3 linked regions of the Piscinibacter sp. HJYY11 genome follow. The protein of the gene in region 3 binds, or shares a complex with, the protein of the main gene of each other region. Links are inferred from orthologs where the notes say so. Each region holds a gene or a part of one and is shown on either strand. Other genes may lie near its edges.

The links. The genes of interacting proteins can lie anywhere in the genome.
Region 1: the proteins of holA (region 3) and dnaN are in contact, whole or in part, in a cryo-EM structure (PDB 8GIZ), measured with the Escherichia coli proteins. The link is inferred for Piscinibacter sp. HJYY11 from one-to-one orthologs.
Region 2: the proteins of holA (region 3) and dnaX are in contact, whole or in part, in a cryo-EM structure (PDB 8GIZ), measured with the Escherichia coli proteins. The link is inferred for Piscinibacter sp. HJYY11 from one-to-one orthologs.

Annotation. Positions count from the first base shown.
Region 1 is NZ_JAERQZ010000001.1:3,284,490-3,288,276, forward strand. What follows is about bases 1-2,802. They hold dnaN (DNA polymerase III subunit beta), read left to right. Parts: upstream 1-749; coding sequence 750-1,856; downstream 1,857-2,802. Other genes in these bases: dnaA (chromosomal replication initiator protein DnaA), read left to right, coding at 1-491; gyrB (DNA topoisomerase (ATP-hydrolyzing) subunit B), read left to right, coding at 1,963-2,802. In the rest of the region: more of gyrB, read left to right, coding at 2,803-3,787. UniProt on the Escherichia coli protein: Confers DNA tethering and processivity to DNA polymerases and other proteins. Acts as a clamp, forming a ring around DNA (a reaction catalyzed by the clamp-loading complex) which diffuses in an ATP-independent manner freely and bidirectionally along dsDNA.
Region 2 is NZ_JAERQZ010000002.1:453,032-456,976, forward strand. What follows is about bases 1-2,960. They hold dnaX (DNA polymerase III subunit gamma/tau), read left to right. Parts: upstream 1-536; coding sequence 537-2,384; downstream 2,385-2,960. Other genes in these bases: JI745_RS25680 (AIR synthase-related protein), read right to left, coding at 1-455; JI745_RS25690 (YbaB/EbfC family nucleoid-associated protein), read left to right, coding at 2,403-2,729; recR (recombination mediator RecR), read left to right, coding at 2,734-2,960. Also shown: more of recR, read left to right, coding at 2,961-3,321; JI745_RS25700 (transglycosylase SLT domain-containing protein), read right to left, coding at 3,322-3,945. UniProt on the Escherichia coli protein: Part of the beta sliding clamp loading complex, which hydrolyzes ATP to load the beta clamp onto primed DNA to form the DNA replication pre-initiation complex.
Region 3 is NZ_JAERQZ010000001.1:3,715,015-3,722,687, reverse strand. Bases 160-3,148 are described here. They hold holA (DNA polymerase III subunit delta), read right to left. Parts: upstream 2,201-3,148; coding sequence 1,118-2,200; downstream 160-1,117. Other genes in these bases: leuS (leucine--tRNA ligase), read right to left, coding at 2,705-3,148; lptE (LPS assembly lipoprotein LptE), read right to left, coding at 2,214-2,708; JI745_RS17280 (glyoxylate/hydroxypyruvate reductase A), read left to right, coding at 182-1,117; JI745_RS26440 (CinA family protein), read left to right, coding at 160-185. Also shown: more of JI745_RS26440, read left to right, coding at 1-159; more of leuS, read right to left, coding at 3,149-5,320; JI745_RS17260 (FAD-linked oxidase C-terminal domain-containing protein), read right to left, coding at 5,423-6,925; JI745_RS17255 (FIST N-terminal domain-containing protein), read right to left, coding at 6,922-7,673. UniProt on the Escherichia coli protein: Part of the beta sliding clamp loading complex, which hydrolyzes ATP to load the beta clamp onto primed DNA to form the DNA replication pre-initiation complex.

The DNA.
Region 1 (3,787 bases), 440 kb from region 3 along the record:
TCCTGATGCGCAAGGCCGACAGCGAAGGCACCTCGATGCCGGAGGACGTGGCCTTCTTCGTCGCCAAGAACGTGCGCGCCAACGTGCGCGAACTCGAAGGCGCGCTGCGCAAGATCCTGGCCTATTCACGTTTCTCGCAGAAGGACATCAACATCCAGCTCGCCCGCGAGGCGCTGAAGGACCTGTTGTCGATCCAGAACCGCCAGATCGGCGTCGAGAACATCCAGAAGACGGTGGCGGATTTCTACAAGATCAAGGTCGCCGACATGTACAGCAAGAAGCGCCCGGCCAGCATCGCGCGGCCGCGCCAGATCGCCATGTACATCGCCAAGGAGATGACGCAGAAGAGCCTGCCCGAGATCGGCGAACTCTTCGGCGGCCGCGACCACACGACGGTGCTTCACGCGGTGCGCAAGATCGCCGCCGAACGCCAGAAGAACACCGAGCTCAACCAGCAGCTGCACGTGCTGGAACAGACGCTCAAGGGCTGAGGACGAGACAAGGAAGAAGCTTCAGCACACGCGCCGGCGCCGTGTCAAATCACAAGCCTGGGGACAACTTCAGAACAAGTTCCAGGATGTCCACAGCCCCGCGCCCTTCCCCAAAGTTGTTGTCGGTTCGTCCCGGGTTTTGCGAGGTCGTCGCACACAGGGTTCGCTTGAAGATAAACGCTTGATGGAACAGGAGAAAATGGCGTTCTCCACAGAAAATGTCGTGCTCTACTACGACGACCAATTTAAGAGGTTGACATGATTGTCTTGAAGACAGCACAAGAAAAAGTCTTGAGCGCCTTGCAGGCCGTCTCGGGCATCGTCGAGCGTCGTCACACCTTGCCCATCCTGGCCAACGTGCTGATCAAGAAGACCGGCGGCCAGATCGAGTTCACGACTTCCGACCTCGAGATCCAGGTGCGCACCACGGCCGAGTTCGACGGCGACGCGGGCAACTTCAGCACCACCGTTGGGGCCCGCAAGCTGATCGACATCCTGCGTTCGCTGCCGGCCGACCAGACGGTGAGCCTGTCGGCCAACCAGAACAAGCTCACGCTGCAAGGCGGCAAGAGCCGCTTCACGCTGCAGACCCTGCCGGCCGACGACTTCCCGCTGGTGCAGGAAGCCGCCGACTTCGGGCCGATGTTCAGCGTGCCGCAGAAGACGCTGAAGACCTTGATCAACCAGGTGCACTTCGCGATGGCGGTGCACGACATCCGCTACTACCTGAACGGCATCCTCTTCGTCGCCGAAGGCAAGAGCCTGACCTTGGTCGCCACCGATGGCCACCGCCTCGCGCTCGCGCAGGCCACGCTCGATGTCGAGATCCCGAAGCAGGAAGTGATCCTCCCGCGCAAGACGGTGCTCGAGCTGCAGCGCCTCCTGAAGGACGAAGACACCGCGATCGAGATGCGCTTTGCCGGCAACCAGGCGAAGTTCAGCTTCTCGGGCATGGAGTTCGTCACCAAGCTGGTCGAGGGCAAGTTCCCCGACTACAACCGCGTGATCCCGAAGAACCACAAGAACAGCCTCACGCTCGGCCGCGCGCCGCTGCTGGCGAGCCTGCAACGTGCCGCCATCCTGACGAGCGAGAAGTTCAAGGGTGTGCGCGTCAACCTCGAGCCCGGCAGCCTGCGCATCGCCTCGAGCAACGCCGAACAGGAAGAGGCCAAGGAAGAACTCGAGGTCGACTACGGCGGCGACACCATCGAGATCGGCTTCAACGTGACCTACCTGATGGACGTGCTGGCCAACATGAGCGTCGACATGGTCAAGCTCGAGCTCCAGGACACCAACTCCAGCGTCTTGATCACCGTGCCCGAGCAGGCCGGCTTCAAGTACGTGGTGATGCCGATGAGGATCTGACCCCTGCGCGGCCCTCGTGCCGACCGTGACATGCCAAGCGGGCTTCGGCCCGCTTCACCGTTTCTAAAGAGGGGTGCCTACCCCGTTGAGAGAGTTCCAAGCGGCCATGACCGACGTCCAAAACCTCCCCGAAGAACCCGCCAAGAAGACCGCCGCCGAGATCAGCGCCGGTTATGGCGAGGGCAGTATCCAGATCCTCGAGGGCCTGGAAGCGGTGCGCAAACGCCCCGGCATGTACATCGGCGACACCTCCGACGGCACCGGCCTGCACCACCTGGTGTTCGAGGTGGTCGACAACTCGATTGACGAAGCCCTCGCCGGCCATTGCGACGACATCGTCGTCACCATCCACAGCGACAACTCCATCTCCGTCATCGACAACGGCCGCGGCATCCCCACGGGCGTGAAGATGGACGACAAACACGAGCCCAAGCGTTCGGCGGCCGAGATCGCCCTGACCGAGCTGCACGCCGGCGGCAAGTTCAACCAGAACAGCTACAAGGTTTCGGGCGGCCTGCACGGCGTGGGCGTGTCGTGCGTGAACGCGCTCTCGAAGTGGCTGCGCCTGACCGTGCGCCGCGACGGCAAGCAGCACTACATCGAGTTCAAGAAAGGCGTGCCGCAAGACCGCCTGATCGAGATGCGCGATGGCTTCGAGGTGAGCCCGATGCGCATCACCGGCGAGACCGAGAAGCGCGGTACCGAGGTCCACTTCCTGCCCGACGACGAGATCTTCCAGCAGAACAACGACTTCCACTACGACATCCTCGCCAAGCGCCTGCGCGAGCTTTCGTTCCTCAACAACGGCGTGAAGATCCGCCTCGTCGACGAGCGGAACAACAAGGAAGACAACTTCGCCTTCGCCGGCGGTGTGAAGGGCTTCGTCGACTTCATCAACACCGGCAAGAAGGTGCTGAACCCGACCGTCTTCCACGCCACGGGCGAGAAGAACAGCGAACAGGGCACCACCATCACCACCGAGGTGGCGATGCAGTGGAACGACGGCTACAGCGAGTCGGTGCTGTGCTTCACCAACAACATCCCCCAGCGTGACGGTGGCACCCACCTCACCGGCATGCGCGCCGCGATGACGCGTGTCATCAACAAGTACATCGAAGACAACGAGCTCGCCAAGAAAGCCAAGGTCGAGGTGACCGGCGACGACATGCGCGAAGGCCTGTGCTGCGTGCTCAGCGTGAAGGTGCCCGAGCCCAAGTTCTCCAGCCAGACCAAGGACAAGCTGGTGTCGAGCGAAGTGCGCGGCCCGGTGGAAGACGTGGTGAGCAAGGCGCTGACCGACTACCTGCTCGAGAACCCCAACGACGCCAAGATCATCTGCGGCAAGATCGTCGAAGCCGCCAAGGCCCGCGAGGCCGCCCGCAAGGCGCGCGAGATGACGCGCCGCAAGGGCGTGCTCGACGGCATGGGCCTGCCCGGCAAGCTCGCCGACTGCCAGGAAAAAGACCCGGCGCTGTGCGAGATCTACATCGTCGAGGGTGACTCCGCCGGGGGCTCCGCCAAGCAGGGCCGCGACCGCAAGTTCCAGGCGATCCTGCCCCTGCGCGGCAAGATCCTCAACGTGGAGCGTGCCCGCTTCGAGCGCCTGCTCACCAGCAATGAAATCCTCACGCTGATCACCGCGCTCGGCACCAGCATCGGCAAGGAAGAGTTCAACCCTGACAAGCTGCGCTACCACCGCATCATCATCATGACCGACGCGGACGTGGACGGTGCGCACATCCGCACGCTGCTGCTCACCTTCTTCTATCGGCAGATGCCCGAGATCGTCGAACGTGGCCATGTCTACATCGCGCAGCCGCCGCTCTACAAGGTCAAGCTCGGCAAGGAAGAGCAGTACCTGAAGGACGGCCACGAGCTCGATGCCTACCTGCTCAAGGTGGCGCTCAAAGACGCCAAGCTCGAGACCGGCA
Region 2 (3,945 bases), on a different replicon or contig from region 3:
GCCACCTGGCAGGTGTCGCAGGCGCGCTTCCAGCCGTCGACGAGCGCCTTGGCGCGCTGTGCGTCGGAGAACCAGTCGGAACCGCCGGCCGCCCAGTAGGCCTGCACCACGAGCGGCGTGGCGCCGACGGTGATGAGGTCGTTGATCGCCATCGCGATCGTGTCTTGGGCGATGCCGTCGTAGTAGCTTTTGCCGGTGAGCGCCTTCATCTCGTCGGCCACCAGTGCCTTGGAACCCAGGCATTCGACGATGGAGGCGATGTAGAACGGGCCCACGTCGACCACGTAGGCCGATTCGCCACGCGAGGCCTCGACTTCGGTGAAACCATGGCCGGCCAAATGAGCACCCGTGGCCTTGGCAGCACGCTGTGCCGCGACCTTCAGCGGGTCGATCAGGTCGTAGTTGACGCCGGCTTGTTCATAGCTGAGCGTGTCTTGGGCAGGCGTGGGATTCATCGGGCAGGCTGGGCGAGCTGGTAGGCAAGAGAAGGCAGGATTATCCCGGATCACCCAGGACTGCCTCATTAGAATGGCCCGATGTCCTATCTCGTCCTCGCCCGCAAATACCGCTCCCGCGACTTCGAGGCGCTGGTGGGGCAGGAACACGTGGTGCAGGCCCTGAGCAATGCGCTCACGCAGCAGCGCCTGCACCATGCCTACCTCTTCACCGGCACGCGCGGCGTCGGCAAGACCTCGGTCTCGCGCATCCTGGCCAAGGCGCTCAACTGCACCGGAGCCGATGGCCAGGGCGGCATCACCGCCCACCCGTGCGGCACGTGCAGCGCCTGCCGTGACATCGACAGCGGCCGTTTCGTCGACTACGTCGAGCTCGATGCGGCGTCGAACCGTGGCGTCGAAGAGATCTCCCTGCTGCTCGACCAGGCGGTCTACAAGCCGGTGGTGGGGCGCTTCAAGGTCTATCTCATCGACGAAGTGCACATGCTCTCGAACACCGCGTTCAACGCGATGCTCAAGACGCTGGAAGAGCCCCCCGAATACCTGAAGTTCGTGCTGGCCACGACCGACCCGCAGAAGGTGCCGCCGACGGTGCTCTCGCGCTGCCTGCAATTCAACCTGCGCCCGATGGCACCGCAGACGGTGCAGGAGCATCTGGCCCGGGTACTCGCCGCAGAGAGCATCGCGGCCGAGCCGGGTGCCCTGCGCCTTCTGGCGAAGGCCGCACGCGGCTCGATGCGCGATGCGCTGTCGCTCACCGACCAGGCCATCGCCTTCGGTGCGGGCGTGTTGAGCGAAGCGGGCGTGCGCCAGATGCTGGGTGCCGTGGACCGGAGCCATGCCGTGCGGCTGGTCGAGGCGCTGGCGGCCGGGCAGGGTGCCGACGTGGTGGCCGCGGTCGACGGGCTGCGCAGCCTGGGCTTGTCGGCCGCCGGCACGCTGGAAGAGATGGCCGCCCTGCTGCAGCAGATGGCCGTGGCGCAGGCGGTGCCCGACGCGATCGACGAGAACGATCCCGACAGTCCGACCGCTGCGCGACTGGCCGGCCTCCTGGCGCCCGACGAAACGCAGTTCCTCTACAGCATCGTGCTCCATGGTCGCGCCGAGCTGGCCCTGGCCCCCGATGAGTACAGCGGGCTGGTGATGGTGCTGCTGCGCATGCTGGCATTCCGGCCAGGCGCGGCGGGCACCTCGCCGCAGCGAGCCGGTTCGGCGCCTGCCGCGCGAACCGCGGCACCCGCCGTGGTGACTCGGCCGGTGGCGGTTGCGCCTTCGCTGCCAACGCCGGTTCCCGCACCCGCACCTGCTTCACCCGCACCGGCGGCCCCGTCCGTTCGCGCGGCGGCGGTCGCGCCGGCGCCGGCCGCGCGCGCTGCCGTCGTGCCCACACCGGCGCCCGCGGCGAGCAGCGAGCCGCCCCCCTGGCTCGACGACGTGCCTGATGAAGATGAAGCCGCGTCAGCGCCTGTCGAGGTGCGCGAGCCGCCGCGGCCGTTTGCGTCCACGGCCGCCGCTGCGCCTGTGTTCGAGCCCACGCCGCTCGGCGACCGCTGGGCCGAGGTTGTGTCCCGCATGGTCGAGGCGGGCAGCATCGGCGCCCTGGTGAAGGAACTCGCGATGCAGGCGCAATGCCTCGCGGCCGATGAGCCCGCGGGTGTGTGGCGCTTGCGTGTCGAGCGCGAAACCCTGCGCGCACCGGCCCAGCGCGACAAGCTGCAGGCGGCGCTGGCCGACCTGCTGCAACGCCCGGTGCAGATCGAGGTCGAAGCCGGTGTTGCCACCGACACGCCGGCCCAGCGCGCCGCGGCAGAACGCACGCGCCGGCAGAACGAGGCCGAGCAAATCATCCACAACGACCCCCTGGTGCAGGCCCTGATGAAGCAGTTCAAGACGGCACGCATCGTGCCGGGCTCCGTCAAGCCTCATTGATTTCTGGAGAACCCCACCATGATGAAGAACCAACTCGCCGGCCTGATGAAGCAGGCGCAGGCGATGCAGGACAACCTGAAGAAGGCGCAGGAAGAACTCGCGAGCCTGGAAGTCGAAGGCCAGTCGGGTGCCGGCCTCGTGAAGATCACGATGACCTGCAAGCACGACGTCAAGCGCGTGGCCATCGACCCGAGCCTGCTCGCCGACGACAAGGACATGCTCGAAGATCTGGTGGCCGCCGCCTTCAACGACGCCGTGCGCCGCGCCGAGGCCGTGTCGCAGGAGAAGATGGGCAAGCTCACCGCTGGCATGCCGCTTCCCCCCGGCATGAAGTTCCCGTTCTGACCCCGTGGCCGAACCCGCGCTCGACGGCCTGATCGAAGCCCTGCGACGCCTGCCGGGCGTGGGGCAGAAATCGGCGCAGCGCATGGCCTTCCATCTGCTGCAGCACGACCGCGAAGGCGCCCAGCGCATCGCACATGCCTTGACCTCGGCGGTCAACGACATCCGCCACTGCGAACGCTGCCACACCTTCACCGAAGCAACGGTCTGCCGCACGTGTCTCGACGACACCCGCGATCAGCGCCTGCTGTGCGTGGTGGAGACGCCGGCCGACCAGGCGGCGATGGAGCGCACCGGCAGCTACCGCGGGCTCTATTTCGTGCTGATGGGGCGCTTGAGCCCGCTCGACGGCATCGGTGTGCGCGACATCGGGCTGCAGCAACTCGTCGATCGCGCCAGCGAGGGCAGCGTCGACGAGGTCATCGTCGCGACCAGCTTCACCGCAGAAGGCGAAGCGACGGCGCATGTGATCGCCGAAGCGCTCAAGTCGCGTGGCGTGAAGGTCACGCGGCTCGCGCGGGGCGTGCCGATCGGCAGCGAGCTCGAATACGTGGACCTGGGCACCATCGCCCACGCGCTGGTCGACCGCCGCTGATCAGCGACGCTTGCGCGTCGGGCTCGTTGCCTTGCGCTGGATCGCTGGCTTCTTCGCCTTGACGCTGCTGCGCACGGTGGGCTGCCGCTGCGGCACATAGACGATCACGCTGTGGCCGGCGGCGAAGCTGGCGCCGGTGGCGACCTTGTTCCACGAGGCCACCTGCGATGCGCTCACCCGGTAGCGACGAGCGACCGACGCGACGGTGTCGCCCTTGACCGCACGGTGCGTGATGCGACGCGGCGGCACCGCCTCGGGCGCGAGCGACATCACGGCGTTGTCGGCCAGGTGCACCGACACATCCTTCAAGAGGGTTTCAGCGCGCGGCACGAGCAGGGTCGAGCCGGCCTTCACCAGCATGCGCGGCGGAATCTTGTTCACGTCGCGCAGTTCGGCTTCGCTGATGCCGAACTGCTTGGCGGCTTCGCTTGGCTTCACCGTCTTGGGGGCCACCCAGGCCGTCCAGGTGGCAAACGGGCCGCGATGGGCGGCGACGTTGCGCACGAAGAGGCTGGCGTTGTCGTAGGGCAGCAGGATCTGAGGCGTGCCGGCGGCGAGGATCACCGGCTTGTTCATCTGCGGGTTGAGCGTCAGGAATTCGTCGCGCGAGATGCCGGCCAGCTG
Region 3 (7,673 bases):
TCACCGGCATCGCCGGCCCGGGCGGTGCGACGCCCGGCAAGCCCGTCGGCACGGTGTGGCTGGCCGTGGCGCAGCATGGCGCCACGACACAGCCCGTGCTGCTGCAACTCGACGGCTCGCGCAGCGACGTCCGCGAGCAGACCGTCGACGCCGCGCTGGCGGCCCTGCTCGCCCGCGCGCGATGAGCCTGCTGCTCGCCACCGACTTCGCGCCCGACGCCCTCGCCGCCTGGGCCGAGCAGTTGCGAGCAGCCTTGCCCGGCGTGCCGGTGCTCACCGAGCGCCACCCGGCCACCGATGGCGACATCACCATGGCCATCGTCGCCAACCCGCCCGCCGGTGCACTCAAGGACCTGCCGCGCCTGGGCTTCATCCAGTCGATGTGGGCCGGCGTCGACAAGCTGCTGCGCGACGACAGCCTGCCGAGCGACGTGCCCCTCGCGCGCATGGTCGACCCGGCGATGAGCGCCGCGATGGCCGAGACGGCGCTGTGGGCCACCTTGAGCCTGCACCGCGACTACTTCCGCTACGCCGAGCAGCAGCGCGCCGGTGTGTGGCAACAGCTGCCGCAGCGCCGTGCCGATCAGGTGCACGTGGCCGTGCTCGGCCTCGGCGAGATGGGCCGCGCGGTTGCGTTGCGACTGGCCGGCAATGGCTACTTCGTGAGCGGCTGGAGCCGCCGCCAGCGCATCATGGTCGGCGTGGACACCTGCCATGGCGACCACGCCCTGGCCGACCTGCTGCGCGTGGCTGACGTGGTGATCAACCTCTTGCCGCTCACCGTGCGCACGCATTCGCTCTTCGACGAGCGCCGTTTCTCGCAGATGAAGCGCGGCGCCGGCTTCGTGAACCTGGCGCGCGGCCAGCACGTGGTGGAAGCGGCGCTGCTGGCCGCACTCGACAACGGCCGCATCGGGCGCGCGGTGCTCGATGTCTTCCACACCGAGCCGCTGCCGCCGAACCACCGCTTCTGGGTGCACCCGCAGGTGACGCTGCTGCCGCATGCGGCGGCGCTGACCGACCTCAGCAGTGCGACCGGCATCGCGGTCGCCAACCTCAACGCCTTCCGCGAAGGGCGACCGTTGTCACACCTGGTCGACCGGACGAAAGGCTATTGATCAGGCGGTGAGCGCCAGCCGAACGCTCTTGCGCGGGCCCCCGCCCGCCGTCCACTGCACGAGCATCAGCACCAGCCGCTTCAAGCCTTCCCAGGCGTCGAGCGGCCAGTCGGGGTGCTTGAGGCCCTTGGCAAGACCGTCGCAGATCTGCGCGGCTTCGACCAGCTGGGCGAGCGCGTTGTCGGTGAGCAGCGGCACGGCGCGCTCGAAGAGGCGCTCCTTTGCGCCCCACACCCGCGCCTCGCGCAGCGCCATCGGCAAGGGCTTGCCATGGTTCATCGCATCACGCACACGCTTGAGCGAGAGGATGTCGTTGGCGAGCGTCCAGTGCACGAGCACCGCGGCCTCGCCTTCGGCCTGCAGGCCGTCGAGCATGCGCAGCGCACGCGTGGCCTGGCCGGCGAGCACCGCCTCGCCGAGCTTGAAGACGTCGTAGCGCGCCACGTTGAGCACCGCCGCTTCGATCTGCTCGAAACTCAGTTCACCCGCGGGGTAGAGCAGCGCAAGCTTCTGAATTTCCTGGTGGGCCGCGAGCAGGTTGCCTTCCACGCGGTCGGAGAAAAAGGCCAGCGCCTGCTGCCCCGCCTCACCGCCCTGCACCCGCTGGCCCTGCGCGGCCAGGCGCTGCGCGATCCACGCCGGCAAGGCCTTGCGCTCGATCGCGAACACCGGCACCGTCACGCCCGCGCCGTCGAGCGCGGTGAACCAGGCGCTGCTCTGCTGCGTGCGGTCGAGCTTGGGCAAGGTGACGATGGTGACCACGTCGTCGCTCAGCGTCTCGCAGTAGCGCTGCAGGGCCTCGGAGCCGTCCTTGCCGGGCTTGCCGGACGGAATGCGGATCTCGATCAGCTGCTTGTCGGCAAACAGGCTCATCGCCTGCGAGGCGCCCAGCAGGCCGCTCCAGTCGAAATGCGCGCCGGCGACGGTGTGCACCTGGCGCTCGGTGTGGCCGGCGGCGCGCGCCGCGGCGCGGATGGCGTCGGTCGCCTCCTGTGCCAGCAGCGGCTCGTCGCCGTAGACGACGTAGAGCGGGCGCAGCCCTTTGGCGAGATGGGGGGCGAGCTGGTCGGCGCGTACCTGCATGAATCGTGATTCTCTACAACGAACGCACGGCTGCCAACCGGCGCAACACCTGGTTCGCGATGTCGCTCTGCATCGCGCGGTAGAGCATCTCTTCTTCCTGCTCCTTGCCCAAGGCATCGCGCTCGTTGTAGGTCATGTCGCGCGTCAGCGCGATCGCGGTCGACGGGATCAGCTCCTTGCCGGCGAGCGTGTGCAGGCGGAACTGCAGATGCAGGCGCAGCTGGATCTCGCGCACCTCGCCTGCCGCCGTCGTGACCACCACGCCCTTGCCGCGCTTGTCGGTCTGGCCGTCGAAGACGACCTCGGCCTGCGCCGGCACCTCGACCACGCGGGTGGTGGTGGTCGACGCGATCTGGCGGCGCAGCTCTTCGGCCAGCGGCGAGTGCGGCTTGAAACCGGAGAGGTAGATGGTCTTGAAGCGCAGCTCGGGTGCGCGGCGCAGCTGGAAGCCGCAGCCGGCGGACAGGGCCGCCAGCCCGAGGACGAACGAACGTCGGGGATTGATCACCCCACCACCACGTTCACCAGGCGGCCCGGCACGATGATGATCTTCTTCGGCGCCTTGCCTTCTGCGAACTTGATGAAGTCCGGGCTCGCCAGCGCCGCCGCTTCGATCGCCGCCTTGTCGGCCGTCGCCGGCACCTTGATGGCGCCACGCAGCTTGCCGTTGACCTGCAGCATCAGCTCGATCTCGTCCTGCACCAAGGCACCTTCGTCGACCTGCGGCCAGGGTGCATCGAGCAGGTCGCCGTGCACGGTGGCGTAGCCGAGGTCCTGCCACAGCTGCCAGGTGATGTGCGGGCAGGCCGGGTACAGCGCACGCAGCAGGATGCCGAAGGCCTCTCGGATCACCGCGGGTGCACCGACCTTGAAGCCTTCGAGCGCGTTGAGCAGCTTCATCGCACCGGAGACCACGGTGTTGTACTGCATGCGCTCGTAGTCGTAGGTGATCTGCTTGAGCACCGTGTGCACCTCGCGGCGCAGCGCCTTCGCCTCGGCACCGTCGCCGCCGGTCGTGTCGCCGGTGGCGCGCAGGGCCTCGGCGTTCTTCGCGGCGTAGTTCCACACACGGCGCAGGAAGCGGTGCGCGCCGTCGACGCCGGCGTCGTTCCACTCCAGCGTCTGCTCCGGCGGCGAGGCGAACATCACGAAGAGGCGCGCGGTGTCGGCGCCGTAGCGCTCGATCAGGTCCTGCGGGTCGACGCCGTTGTTCTTGGACTTGGACATGGTCGTCCAGCCCTCGTAGGTCACCGGCTTGCCGTCGGCCTTGAGCGTGGCCGAGAGCACGTGCGCGTGTTCGTCGCGCACGATGTCGAGCTCGTGGGCCCAGAAGTACTCTTTGCCGCCGTCGGTGCGCGAGAAGGCTTCGTTGAGCACCATGCCTTGGGTCAGCAGCTTGGTGAAGGGCTCGTCGACCTTCACCAGGCCCAGGTCGCGCATGACCTTGGTCCAGAAGCGGGCGTACAGCAGGTGCAGGATCGCGTGCTCGATGCCGCCGATGTACTGGTCCATCGGCATCCAGTACTGCGTGCCGGCGCCGACCATCGCCTTGTCGTTCTTCGCGTCGCAGTAGCGCATGAAGTACCACGAGCTGTCGACGAAGGTGTCCATCGTGTCGGTCTCGCGGCGTGCAGGCTTGCCGCAGACCGGGCACTTGCAGGCCAGGAAGGCTTCGTTCTTGTTCAGCGGGTTGCCGCTGCCGTCGGGCACCACGTCTTCGGGCAGCACGACCGGCAGGTCGCGCTCGGGCACCGGCACCGGGCCGTGCTCGTCGCAGTGGATGATGGGGATGGGGGTGCCCCAGTAGCGCTGGCGGCTGATGCCCCAGTCGCGCAGGCGCCAGGTGGTCTTCTTCTCGCCCAGGCCCTTGGCGGCCAGCGCCTTGGCCACGGCATTGACCGCATCCTGGTACTTGAGGCCGCTGAAGTTGTCGGAGTTGATGGTCACGCCGCGCTGCTTGTCGGCGTACCAGTCCTGCCAGTGGTCGTAGCTGTAGTGCTCGCCGTCCACGTGCACGACTTCGAGGATATCGATGCCGTACTTCTTGGCGAAGGCGAAGTCGCGCTCGTCGTGCGCCGGCACGCCCATCACCGCGCCGTCGCCGTAGCTCATCAGCACGTAGTTGCCGACCCACACCGGCACCGCTTCGCCAGTGATCGGGTGCGAGACATGCAAGCCGGTGGGCACGCCCTTCTTCTCTTGCGTCGCGAGCTCGGCTTCGGTCGTGCCGCCGGTCTTGCACTCTTCGATGAAGGCGGCGACCGCCGGGTTGGCACGGGCCGCGTGCGCGGCCAGCGGGTGCTCGGGCGCCACGGCAGCGAAGGTCACGCCCATGATGGTGTCGGCACGCGTGGTGAAGACGTAGAGCTTGCCGTCCTGGATCAGCTTGCCGTCAGGGCCGGCAATGCTGTGCGTGAAGGCGAAGCGCACACCTTCGCTCTTGCCGATCCAGTTCTCCTGCATCAGCTTCACGCGCTCGGGCCAGCCCGGGAGCTTGTGCGTCACATGCTCCAGCAACTCCTCGGCGTACTTGGTGATGTTGAGGTAGTAGCCGGGGATCTCGCGCTTCTCGACCGGCGCGCCGGAGCGCCAGCCCTTGCCATCGATCACCTGCTCGTTGGCGAGCACGGTCTGGTCGACCGGGTCCCAGTTCACCACCTGCGTGCGGCGCTCGGCGATGCCGGCCTTCAGCATCTTGAGGAACAGCCACTGGTTCCAGCGGTAGTAGTCGGGCGAGCAGGTCGCGACCTCGCGGCTCCAGTCGATGGCCAGGCCCATCGCCTGCATCTGGCCCTTCATGTAGGCGATGTTGTCGTAGGTCCACTTGGCCGGCGGCACCTTGTTCTTGATGGCGGCGTTTTCGGCCGGCAGGCCGAAGGCGTCCCAGCCCATGGGCATCAGCACGTTCATGCCCTTCATGCGCAACTGGCGCGTGAGCATGTCGTTGATGGTGTAGTTGCGCACATGGCCCATGTGCAGCTTGCCGCTCGGGTAGGGCAGCATCGAGCAGGCGTAGAACTTCTGCTTGCTCGCGTCTTCGGTCACGCGGTAGGCATCGGCGGCTTTCCAGGCGGCCTGGGCGGCACGCTCGATCTCGGTGGGCTTGAAGTCGGGGTTCATGGGCTCGGCTCGTTGGCTCGCTCTTCGGACAGACGCACGAACGCCCGCCTCCTTGGGGGACGGAATTATAGGAAGGGGCCCCGGCATGAGCCGGGTAGGTGCTTAAAAGCGCGGCAGGTCGGCGAAGGGCAGGAGCCCTTTCTTGACGTGCATCTTTCCGTACTCGGCACAACGGTGCAGCGTGGGGATGACCTTGCCAGGGTTCAGGAGCCCCGCCGGGTCGAAGGCGTGCTTCACGCCAAACATCTGCGCCCGCTCGGCCGAGGAGAACTGCACGCACATCGACGCGAGCTTCTCGACGCCCACGCCGTGCTCGCCGGTCACCGTGCCGCCCATCGCCACGCTGGTCTCCAGGATATCGGCGCCGAAGAGCTCGCAGCGGCGCAGCTGGTCGGGGTCGTTGGCATCGAAGAGGATGAGCGGGTGCAGGTTGCCGTCGCCCGCGTGGAAGACGTTGACGCAGCGGAGCTGGTACTTCTTCTCCATCTCGGCGATGGCGATGAGGATGTCGGCCAAGCGCTTGCGCGGGATGGTCGAGTCCATGCACATGTAGTCGGGGCTGATGCGGCCGCTGGCGGGGAAGGCATTTTTCCGGCCGCTCCAGAAGCGCAGGCGCTGGGTCTCGTCGCGGCTCACTTCCATGCGGGTGGCGCCACTTTCGATCAGCACGTCCTGCATGCGGCCGATCTCCTCGGCCACCTCTTCGGGCGTACCGTCGCTCTCGCAGAGCAGGATGGCGGCAGCGTCGACGTCGTAGCCGGCGTGCACGAAGTCTTCGACGGCGGCGATCATCGGCTTGTCCATCATCTCGAGGCCGGCCGGGATGATGCCGGCCGCGATGATGGCCGCCACCGCATCACCGGCGCGGCGGATGTCGTCGAAGCTCGCCATGATGCAGCGCGCGAGGCGCGGCTTGGGCACGAGCTTGACCGTCGCCTCGGTCACCACGGCCAGCATGCCTTCGCTGCCGACCATCACCGCCATCAAGTCCAGGCCTGGCACGTCGAAGGCCTCGGAACCGAACTCGACCGGCTCGCCTTCCATCGTGAAGCCGCGCACCCGCAGCACGTTGTGCACCGTGAGGCCGTACTTCAGGCAGTGCACGCCGCCGGAGTTCTCGGCCACGTTGCCGCCGATGGTGCAGGCGATCTGGCTGCTTGGGTCAGGCGCGTAGTACAGGCCATGCGGCGCGGCCGCCTCGCTGATCGCGAGGTTGCGCACGCCGCACTGCACGACGGCCGTGCGCGACAGCGGGTCGACCTTCAGGATGCGGTTGAACTTGGCAAGGCTCAGCGTCACGCCCATGCGGTGCGGCATCGCACCCCCCGACAGGCCGGTGCCGGCCCCGCGGGCGACCACCGGCACCTGCAGGCGGTGGCAGGTGCGCAGCACGGCGGCGACCTGCTCCTCCGTCTCGGGCAGGGCCACGGCCAGCGGCTGTTCGCGGTAGGCGGTGAGGCCGTCGCATTCGTAGGGCACGGTGTCTTCGGTGTGCCACAGCAGCGCATGCGGCGGCAGCGCGGCGGCAAGCTCGGACACGACCTGGGCGCGTCGCGCCACCCGTTCGTTCTGCGCGGACTGCGAAGGGGAAACGTTGGTGTTCATGTGGCGGGGAAGACGGTCAACACGCCGGTGTAGCCAAAGAGATGCCGGCGTGCGATCTCGCCGGACGCGAAGAAGCCGACCAGCGGCACGTCACCCAGCGCGCGCTGGATGATCGCAAGCTCCGCCGAGGGCGCCCCGAAGTGCGGCCCGCCGCGGCCCAGGCAGCTCACGTAGATGGCGCCGGCCATGCGCCGCGCCGGGTGCGGGGCGTGGTCGGCCTGCGCGCCCTGCAGCGCGAGCGCGGCCTCGACCGTGAGCGTCTCCGGCTCCAGCTCTTCGCGGATCTCGGCGCAGATGCGCACCAGGTCGCGCCGTGCGGCTTCGGTGTCGCGCCGGCACCAGGCGAGCTGCTGGCCTGCCTCGACGTCGTCGGCCAGCGCCACGGCGCCCCGCCCGGGGTCGATGCCGACGATGTGGCGCACGCGGGTGTCGACGCCGAACTGGCCCGGGCGGGCCAGTGCGTCGTCGCGCGCGTCGTTGAGGCCCGCGAGCGTTTCACGGATGCGCGGCAGCGCCTCTCGCGGCTCGCGGTCGCTCACGCCCAGGTCGCGCAGCAGGCAGTCGAGCGCCGGTTCGCCGTCGAGTTCGGCCACCACGTTGCGCTCGGCGCGGGTGACGCGGCGCACCGGCCCGACGGGCTGGCAACCCTGGGTGACGCGCGAAACCACCGCCACCTCGGGCGCGAAGGCCACGCCGGAGAGCCCGCCTTCGAACACGGCATCGGCCACGTGCAGCGGCTGGTTGCGCG